Regions from separate parts of the Gordonibacter massiliensis (ex Traore et al. 2017) genome, predicted to be linked through region 2. Evidence: predicted binding sites of a transcription regulator. Region 2 holds the regulator's gene; the other holds the start of a gene.
The links. The regulator LexA, encoded in region 2, represses DNA repair genes until DNA is damaged. The targets are predictions, from matches to a motif close to CNAACANNTGTTNG.
Positions count from the first base shown of each region.

Region 1: the regulator LexA is predicted to act here: its motif matches at 2,621-2,634, upstream of HCH03_RS15155 (putative DNA modification/repair radical SAM protein).

Region 1 is NZ_JAASIO010000017.1:73,618-78,269, reverse strand. It holds gene HCH03_RS15160 (TIGR03915 family putative DNA repair protein) at 139-1,077, opposite strand; gene HCH03_RS15155 (putative DNA modification/repair radical SAM protein) at 1,074-2,603, opposite strand; tRNA gene HCH03_RS15150 (tRNA-Thr) at 2,802-2,876, opposite strand; gene HCH03_RS15145 (hypothetical protein) at 3,022-4,050, opposite strand.
Region 2 is NZ_JAASIO010000012.1:100,818-105,469, reverse strand. It holds gene HCH03_RS12755 (ATP-binding cassette domain-containing protein) at 1-1,437, opposite strand, end outside; gene HCH03_RS12750 (hypothetical protein) at 1,837-2,169, opposite strand; gene lexA (transcriptional repressor LexA) at 2,284-2,922, shown strand; gene hflX (GTPase HflX) at 3,152-4,468, opposite strand.

The DNA.
Region 1 (4,652 bases), on a different contig from region 2:
AGTCTCTGCGGGTCCTTCGGCTTCCGGCCTTCGCCGCGCGTGCGGGTGCGAAAGCGGACGGGGTGGAAGTTTTCGCGCATAAGCCGGCTCTGCCGCGCCAGAGGCACTCGGCGGGTGGTGGCGTCGGGCGGAACGCGGCTACCCGCGCCAGAGGCGCTCGGCGGGCGCGCCCTCGCCGCGAGCGAGCTCGGCGCCGGGCAGGTCCTCGTGCATCTCCAGGATGTTCTTCCACAGGCGCTTGGGCATGAACTGGCGGCGCAGCTCGGGGTTGTAGCGCGCCTCCACGGCCACGGTGCGGTAGAAGCGCTTCCAAGCCGCCTGCATGAGCCGCTCGTCGGCGGCACGGTCGGGCACGTTCAGCTCGTCGGTGCGCACGAGGTACCAGTCGCGCCCCTCGTACACGCCCGCCAGGCGGTGCACCTCGTCGTAGATGATGAACGGCTGCGTGTTGAAGCGCCCGGCGAACCAATCCATGAGCAGGGGCACCACGGAGGCGGAGGGGTTGCAGAGCGCGAGCCACACGCCGTTCTCCAAATGCTCGAAACGCAGGAACTGCACCATGTGGTGGCGTTCGTTGCCCACGGCGCGCACCAGGCGGTGCAGGGGCTCCACGGCGGGGTGGGCGAGGTCGTTGAGCACGCTTTTGCTCGCCTTGCCCGAGCACCCGATGGCGTCGGTGGGGCGGCTCGACCCCATGGGGCCGCTGCACGAGCCGCGTTTGCGGCACCCGGAGCAGTCGTGCGGGCGGTTGGCCGCCATGGCGTAGCGCACGAAGCGGTACACGACGGTGCCCGCGTCCGGATCGTCGGAGAGCGAGGCGCGCATGACGGCGTCGTAGGCTGCGGCTCCGCAGGCCCGCTTGATGCCGCGCTGCACGCGCACGGCGCGCTCCACGTCCGTCTCGACGAAGCGCACCGTCTGCCCCAGGCGCGGCTGGAGGATCGCCTCCGGAGCGACGTCCTGCGGGTCCTCGCGGCGGGCGTACGCCTCGAACACGGCCGAGAGCAGGCCCTCCAGCGATCCGTCGTAGGCGTAGGCCACGTCGGAAAGCGGCTCTTCGGGCGCGACGCCGCTCATGCGGGCACTGCCTCGGGCTGCTCGAGGGCGCGCTGCCAGCCGAAGACCCCGTCGGCGGCCGGGCGCCCCGTTCCTCCGGCACGCCTCTGGGCGGGGGCGGCCGACGCGCCTTCGCGACCGTCGATCCCGTCGGCAAGCCGCGCGCGATCCGCATCGCACAGGGAACGCCCGCCTCCGGCTCCGCCGCCTGCGATGCGGGCCTTCTCGGGCGTTTCCACGCTTTCGAACAGGCTCATCTGGCCGGGGCAGGTCTTGTCCGCCCGGCGTCCGTGGTTGCCGCCCTTGGTGGGCGCGGCCAAGTGCGCCCGCAGCCCCTCGCGGGAGAAGTCCGCGCCCTGGCCCGCGTATTTCCCGTTGCACGTGATGAAGAAGCGGGCGCGCTTGTAGGCTACGCCCAAACGGCGCAGCTCGCGCTCGCCGAGCGCGGTGGTGCGGCGCGCCCGCACGATGGAGTGCGCTCCCTTCACGCCGATGCCCGGCACGCGCAACAGCGCCTCGAGCGGCGCCTTGTTCACCTCGACGGGGAAGAAGTCCAAATGGTTGAGCGCCCAGTTCGCCTTCGGGTCGACCTCGGGGTCGAGGAAGGGGTGCTCCTCGTCGATGATCTCGGCGACGTCGAAGCGGTAGAAGCGCAGCAGCCAATCGGCTTGGTAGAGTCGATGCTCGCGGTTGAGCTGCACGGCGTCGGTGCCGGGCAGGCGCGCGTCGTCGTTCACGGGCGTGTAGGCGCTGAAGAACACGCGCTTGAGCGATAGCGTGCGGTAGAGCGCGGCCGACAGGTTGAGTATCTGGAAGTCGCTCTCGGGCGAGGCTCCCACGATCATCTGCGTGGACTGCCCGGCCGGCACGAAGGCCCGCTCCTTCTTCTTCGGCCGCACCTGCTTCATGTACGTGGTCTGCTTGCGCACGAGCGCGCGCGTGTCCTTGTCGACGGCGATGTTGTCGCGTATCTGGCGCATGGGCGCGAGGATGCGCTGCTTGTCCTTTTCAGGCGCGAGCAGCGCCAAGCTCTTCTGCGAGGGAAGTTCCATGTTCACGCTCATGCGGTCGGCCAAATGCCCCAGCTCGTCCACGAGCTCGGGGGAGGTGCCGGGTACGGCCTTGGCGTGGATGTAGCCGCGGAAGCCGTGCTCGTTGCGCAGAAGCGACAGCGTTTGGATCATGAGCTCGGTGGTGTAGTCGGGGTTCTTGATGACGCCCGAGCTGAGGAACAACCCCTCGATGTAGTTGCGGCGGTAGAACGCGATGGTGAGGTCGGCCAGCTCGCGGGGCGTGAAGGCCGCGCGCTTCATCTCGTTGGAGCAGCGGTTGACGCAGTAGGCGCAGTCGTAGACGCACACGTTGGTCATGAGCACCTTCAGCAACGTGATGCAGCGCCCGTCCGCCGCGAAGCTGTGGCAGCAGCCCGCCGCCATCGTGTTGCCCAGCTTGCCCTTCTGCGCGTCGCGGTCGATGCCCGACGACGTGCAGGCCACGTCGTATTTCGCCGCATCGGCAAGCACTTCCAGTTTGTCGATCAGTTCCATGCGCACGCCCGTTCGCCAGATCAAATGTTCGCCAGAATATCCGTTCGCTTATAATAGGCAAACGGGCGTTCGTTGTCAATCAACAGAACAAGGCGATGGAAGATCGGCTGGATCTCGAAACCCGGAGGGCGGCCGAGCGCGATTCCGCTTCCGGCATGAAAAAAGCCAGGCACTCGTAATGCCTGGCCTGCGGTTTCGTGGAGCCAGTGACAGGACTCGAACCTGCAACCCACAGTTTACAAAACTGTTGCGCTACCATTGCGCCACACTGGCACGCTATCGTTCGCGTCTGCGTATTGTACGTCATCGACTTCGTTTAGGGAAGCCCGATGCGGATCAGCGAACCTGCGCCAAGGCGCGTCGTGGCCCGCGCGCGGTCGAACGAGATCCTTCCGCGCGCAGGGGCGGGGAGGGGCCGTCACCCCTCGCGCAAAACGGCACGCCTGAACGCGACCGCGTCGTCGGGCGACACGCAAACCGCGCGCACGGGGCGGGGCTTGCCCAAAAGGCCGCGCGCCTGCACGGGCTCGGACAGCACGATCCAGCACGGCGCCGCGCCCAGGGCCGCCATGTTCACGCGCTCGCGCTTCGGCAGGGCGGGCTCGCCGGCCCCCACGCTCTCCATCAGGTCGAGCGGAACGTCCAGGCGGAAGTGGGATCCCCATTTCACCCGCAGCGTGTCGTCGTCCACGAGCAGCGGGTTCAGCACGACGGCCCGAGCGTCGCCGACGATCCACGCGAGCGTGTACGCCGTGAGCGCCGTGAGCGCGATAGCCGCCGCCTCGCTCCATTGGGCGACGAGCAGGTGAACGGCGGCCGCCTCGATGGGTAGCAGCGCCGCGATCACGCCGACAAGGGCCAGGTACCCGCTTTTCCGGTGGTAGGAGAACGCGCGGCTTCCTGCGGGGACGATCGGCGCGCGCCGCCACGAGAACAGCGCGTAGTACCAAATGGAAAGCTCCGTCGCGCACGCATGGGCCGCGCCCTTGTGACGCACGAGTTCGAGGAAGGGGCGCTCGAACCACTCGAGCGGCTCGTCGGATGCCCGGCGCGCCGCACGGAAGCTCCGCGCGAGCCGTCGTCCCTCGCGGATGCCTATCGTCAGGTCCACGGCCACGGCCAGCGCGGCGAGCGGCACGTGCAACGAGAACTGCCCCGCAGGCGCGAACTGCGCCGAAACGAGGCCGCCCAAGCCGATGGCGGGCAGCACGAACAGCGGCGACAGCCCGTTTCTGCGAACGACCAGCAGGTAGAACGCCAACGGCACGCACACCATGAGGTCGAACGGCACGGCGACGCCCGCTGCGAAAGCGCGCCCCGCATCCGGAACGGCGGCCATGCAGGCGAGGTCGATGCCGTACAACGCCAGGCAGACGGCGAGCGGCAGGGCGAGCCGCGCCGCCTTTGATCCGGCGGGCGAGGAGGGGTTCGGCAAGGCGGCGTTCATGGGCGGGCTCCTTCGCTCGATCTTCGCGGCTCCCACGATCGCAGGGCCGTACAGGGGCTCCCGCTATAGTACCATGCGCGCTCCGTTGCCTCGGACGGCGCTTGCTGTCCGAGCGGGGGGGGGGGTGCCGCATGAGCGCCCATGCGCTTCCGGCGTTGACATGATGGTGCTGCCGCGACATTGCCAAGACCAGTCAACCCTCCGCAAAGCTGATCGTCCTTCGCGAAGGGCCCCTGCGATAACGAAGGAAGCCCGTTATCCGGCCCGCTTCCGATCACCAATGCCCGCAAGCAAACAAGCATCGGCGCTTCCAGCGGAGATTTTGCGAAGCCTCGGCACTCTATGTTTAACCGCCATCGACATGCACCCAGCCGGGCGCGTGTCGATGGCGGTTAAACGGCGGATCGATCGGTTTCTGCGCAAAAATCACCGACGTCCCCCTTGGCGCGAGCCCGAAAAGCCCCCTCGGCCGCGCGCCCTGCGCTCAACCGCGGCGTTTCCCCAGCTCGCGGAATCCGGCTTGGACGCGACGACCGCGCTGCGAGTCGAAGCAACGGGGACGTCGGTGATTTTTGCACCGCAGGCCCAGTCTCCGCCGTTGA
Region 2 (4,652 bases):
CGTTGTGAGCGCCTCGAGGAACCGCTCGTCGTGCGACACGAGCACAAGCGCGCAAGGGCAATCGGCCAGCACGGTTTGCAGCGCTTCGATGGATCCGATGTCCAAGTGGTTCGTAGGCTCGTCCATAACGATGAGGTGCGGCCGGCCCATGAGGCCCTGCGCCAGCATGAGCTTGCGCATTTCCCCGGGGCTGAGCTCGTCGCCGCCCAAGATGCGCTCCGGCGGAGAATCCAAGCGTGCGACGATGGAGAGCAGGCGCCCGCGGTCCGACGATCCCATGGCTTTCACGGACGCGAGCAGCGCTCGCCCGCGTTCGCGATCCATCTCTTGGGGAATGCTCACCACGCCCTCTGCGAGCGTAACCTGCTCGAGCATTGCGGCGAGCAAGGTCGATTTCCCTGCCCCGTTTTCCCCTACGAGGCCGATGCGATCCTCGTTGCCGATATGCAGCGCAGGATGATGGAGAACGCGACGGTTGCCCAGCGCTATAATGCCGGCTTCTTTCGAAGCCAGCACCTTTCGCTTGGCTGGCGCTGCGTCCAAGTCGAGAGGTCCGCCGTACGTTTTCTCGACGCGCGTCTCGGCCAAGCGCTTCTCGGCTCGTTCAACCTGCTTTCCCATGTGCGACGCCAGCCGCCCGGTTTTGCCGTCTTGGCCGGAGACCACGGCCAAGCCGATCTTGGCCCGGCCATCGTGGTCGCGCGGGTCGAGATGCCGCGCAGAGCGCCGAGAGGCGGAACGCGCGGCGACCCCTTCCCTTCGGGCGCTTTCGGCTTTGATGCGGGCAAGGTCGCGGCGCGCGTTCGAGCGCTCTGCGGAAGCGGTTCGACGCCGCAGGGCCATCTCCTCTCTCGCCTGCGTGTAGGTGCCGGAAACGGTTGTAGCCCGCCCCTTCTCAACGAACACGCAGGAACCGACGAGCTCGTCGAGAAGCGATCGATCGTGGGACACGAGCAAGCCGACTCCGTCATAAGCGGCAAGCGCTCGGGCGACTTGCCTGCGTGCGTCGGCGTCCAGATGGTTCGTGGGTTCGTCGAGCGCGAGCAGCTGCGGCTCGGCGGCGAGAGCGCACGCTATTTGGATGCGTTTGCGCTCGCCGTGCGAAAGCGTGTCGAACCGCCAAAGCCACGCATCGTCGATACCGAGCAGGTACCTGAGCCTCACGGCCGTCGGACCGTAATCGCAGGCGAACTCCTCAAGATCGGACGGCGGCTCGTCGGTCGACTGAGCGCAGACGTATCCCTTGATCCGCGGCGTCACGTTCCCTGTTTGGAGTTCCATGCTTCCGCAGACCAGCTTGAGCAGCGTGCTCTTGCCAGCCCCGTTCGAGCCGACAACGCCGGTCCAGCCGGGTGCGAACGCGACGGAAGCGTCGTCAAGGGCGGCGCTGTCGGCGCCGTCGTAGATGTACGTGAGGTGATGTGCGGTAACGAACATGAAGGGCCTCCCTTCGAGAGGCACCGGATGCGCGGTGTTTCGCCGAGATCGTTCGAACGGATCGATGAGATGGTTCGAATAGGGGATGAAAACGCGAGGAACGATAACGAAAGCGCACCCGATGCGTATCTGACATGATATGCGGGTGCCCGAAGGCTTTCGTTAGTGCTTCATGTTCCTTGTCTCCCTATCGCATGCGCCTTGACGTGGATGCCATACCATGACGCGGATGTCGCTGCCAGCGTCGAACGACCTTGCGGCTCATGCTCGACGTTTAACGCAGTTTATCACAAGCGCCCTGCCTGCGAAGCAACGTTTGGATGAAAACGGGCGCTCCCGGGGTGGCGGGAGCGCCCTGCAGCCACAGAAACGCAGCATCTGTGGGTATCGAAACGGCCGTTACAGGCCGACGAACATGCTCGCAAGCGCCAAGGCGGAGAAGACGCAACCGGCGATGGCCGCCTGCCACGGCCTTACGCGACCGTAAGCGCAGCCGCCTATGCTGCCGAAGCGGAAGGCGTGCGCCGTTCGGGAGGCTTCCGCGTAACGCGACGTGGAGGCCGCCCGAGCGGAAACGTCGCGGATCGCATCGCGCTCCGGATACGCGAGGGCGCGTCGGGAGGCGCGCCCGGGAAACTCGATGATAGCCCCCGTGCTCATGGGCGCGTAATCGAATTCCGGCTGCAGAGCCGATGTGCCATCGGTGGCGCACCGCACCTCGAAATTCTTCATCTTTCTGCCTCCTAGCCCTTGCGTAGAACCTTTGTTCGCATATATAATAGAGCGAACAAAGGTTCATGTCAATATGAAATTAAAACATTTGTTCGCCAAGGGAAAGGACGGGGCATGTCCGAAAAAGTGACGAAGCGCCAGAAGGCAGTGCTCGACTGCATCGAGGAGTGCATTCGCGAGAAGGGCTACGGCCCCACCGTGCGCGAGGTCTGCCAGAGCCTGGGCCTTTCCTCCCCCTCGACGGTTCACGTGCATCTCAAAGCGCTCGAAGACAAGGGGCTCATCAAACGCGATCCCCTCAAGTCGCGCTCCATCGCGCTCACCTATCCGTTGGATAACGTGGAAAGCCCTTCCAACGTCATCCAGCCCAGCTTCAACAAGGTGGTGAACGTGCCGCTTGTGGGCAACGTGGCGGCCGGCTCCCCCATCCTCGCCGAGGAGAACATCACCGACACCATCTCGCTGCCTACCGACATCGTGGGCGACGCGCCGTCGTTCTTGCTGTCGGTACGCGGCGAATCGATGATCGAGGCGGGCATCAACGACGGCGACTACGTGGTGGTGAAGGAGCAGCCCGTCGCCAACAACGGCGACATCGTCGTGGCCATCATCGACGACGGCGCGACGGTCAAGCGGTTCTACAAGGAGTCGGACCACATCCGCCTTCAGCCGGAGAATTCCACGATGGATCCCATCATCACCACCGACTGCTCCATCGCAGGCAAGGTGGTCGCGGTGTTCCGCCGCCTGTAAAGGCCGTCGGGACCGTAGCGAGGAAAGCCTTTCTTTCTCTCACGCACGGCAAGAGGCTGGGCATGCTGGTCCCCGCTGGGTGCGAGTTGCTGCCCGCCCGGTGCAGTAAGGCTTAGAGTCGAAAAATCAAGCGGCGAACGCACGGTGCGCTCGCCGCTTGATCGTTTTTACCGCCCGGTTTCGTGCCGGGCAGGCAGCAACCCGCCCTTGCGAGTGACTTAGAGTAACTCTAAGAGCGCTCGATCGAGAACGGACGGAACAGTCCGGCATAGGAAGGCGCCGCGAGCATGACGATGTGCGTGCCGCCCTCCTCGTGCGTTTCGGACAGGATATGGCATCGCTCGTGCGCGACGGACACCAAATCGCCGCGCCCGTAGGGCACGAGAACGTCCAAATGCTCGTCATGCGCCGAGGCCAAGCGGGCGATATGGTCCACCAGCTCGCCGATGCCCTCCCCTGTCGCCGCCGACACGAATTGCGCCTGCGATTGGCGCGCCTCGAGCGCGGCAAGATGTTCCTCGTCCAACAGGTCGCACTTGTTGAACACGAGCACGCGTCGGAGGTCCTGCGCGCCGATCTGCCCGAGCACGTCCTCTACGGCCCGTATCTGCGCCTCGTACTCGTCGGAAGACGCATCGACGACGTGCAACACGAGGTCGGCCCCCGTTATCTCGTCAAGCGTCGACTTGAACGCCTCGATCAGGGTGGTGGGGAGTTTCTGGATGAAGCCAACCGTGTCGGTGATGGTTATCTCGCGACCCTCGGGCAGCACGAACTTGCGCGTGGTGGAGTCCAAGGTTGCGAACAGCTTGTCGTAGGCGAGCACGTCGGCGTTCGTCAGGCGGTTGAGCAGGCTCGACTTTCCCGCGTTCGTGTAGCCGGCCAGCGCGACCTTGAACATGCCGCTTTCGTAGCGGCTCTCGCGCTGCACGGCGCGCACGTCGGCCAGGTGCTTGAGCTCGCGCTTGATGGACGTGATGCGCTTGCGGACCATGCGGCGGTCGACCTCAAGCTGGCTTTCGCCCTCGCCGAAGCGCGACCCCACGCCGCCGCCCATACGGTTCGAGGCCAGGTGAGCCCACATACCGCGCAAGCGCGGCAGCAGGTACTCGTTCTGGGCGAGGCGCACCTGCAGGCGGCCTTCCCTGCTGGTGGCGTGCAGCGCGAAGATGTCCAGGATGAGCGCCGTGCGGTCGATGACCTTCACGTCCTTGCCCACCACCTTCTCGAGGTTCGACTGCTGCGAGGGGCTCAACTCGTCGTCGAACACGACGAGGTCGGCGGCATGGGCGCGCGCCAACTCCGCCACCTCCTCGGCCTTGCCGGATCCGACGAACGTGCGCGGATTCGGGGCGTCGAGCTTCTGGGTCGTGGTCGCCACGACGTTGGCGCCCGCCGTGTCGACGAGCCGTTCGAGCTCGGCCAGCGACGATGCGAGCGGCCAGGAAACGCCGGGGCGGTCGACGCCCACGAGGACGGCGCGCTCGCGACGCTCTTCGGAAACAGGGGTCATCCCCCGCGTGATAACGGATTCGAATTCGGACATGGAGCCAACCTTTCAACGCATCGAGGCACGCGGCGGGAAGCGGCGTGCGGGAACAGTCAGATTGCCTTTCGCCGCGATGGCGAATCGGCCGTTAGATCACGAACATAGCTGGCTGCATGCTGGTTGCTCCGTCCTCGAACTGCAATAAGGCGCGCAGGCGGTAGCGTCTGCGCGCCTATCATAG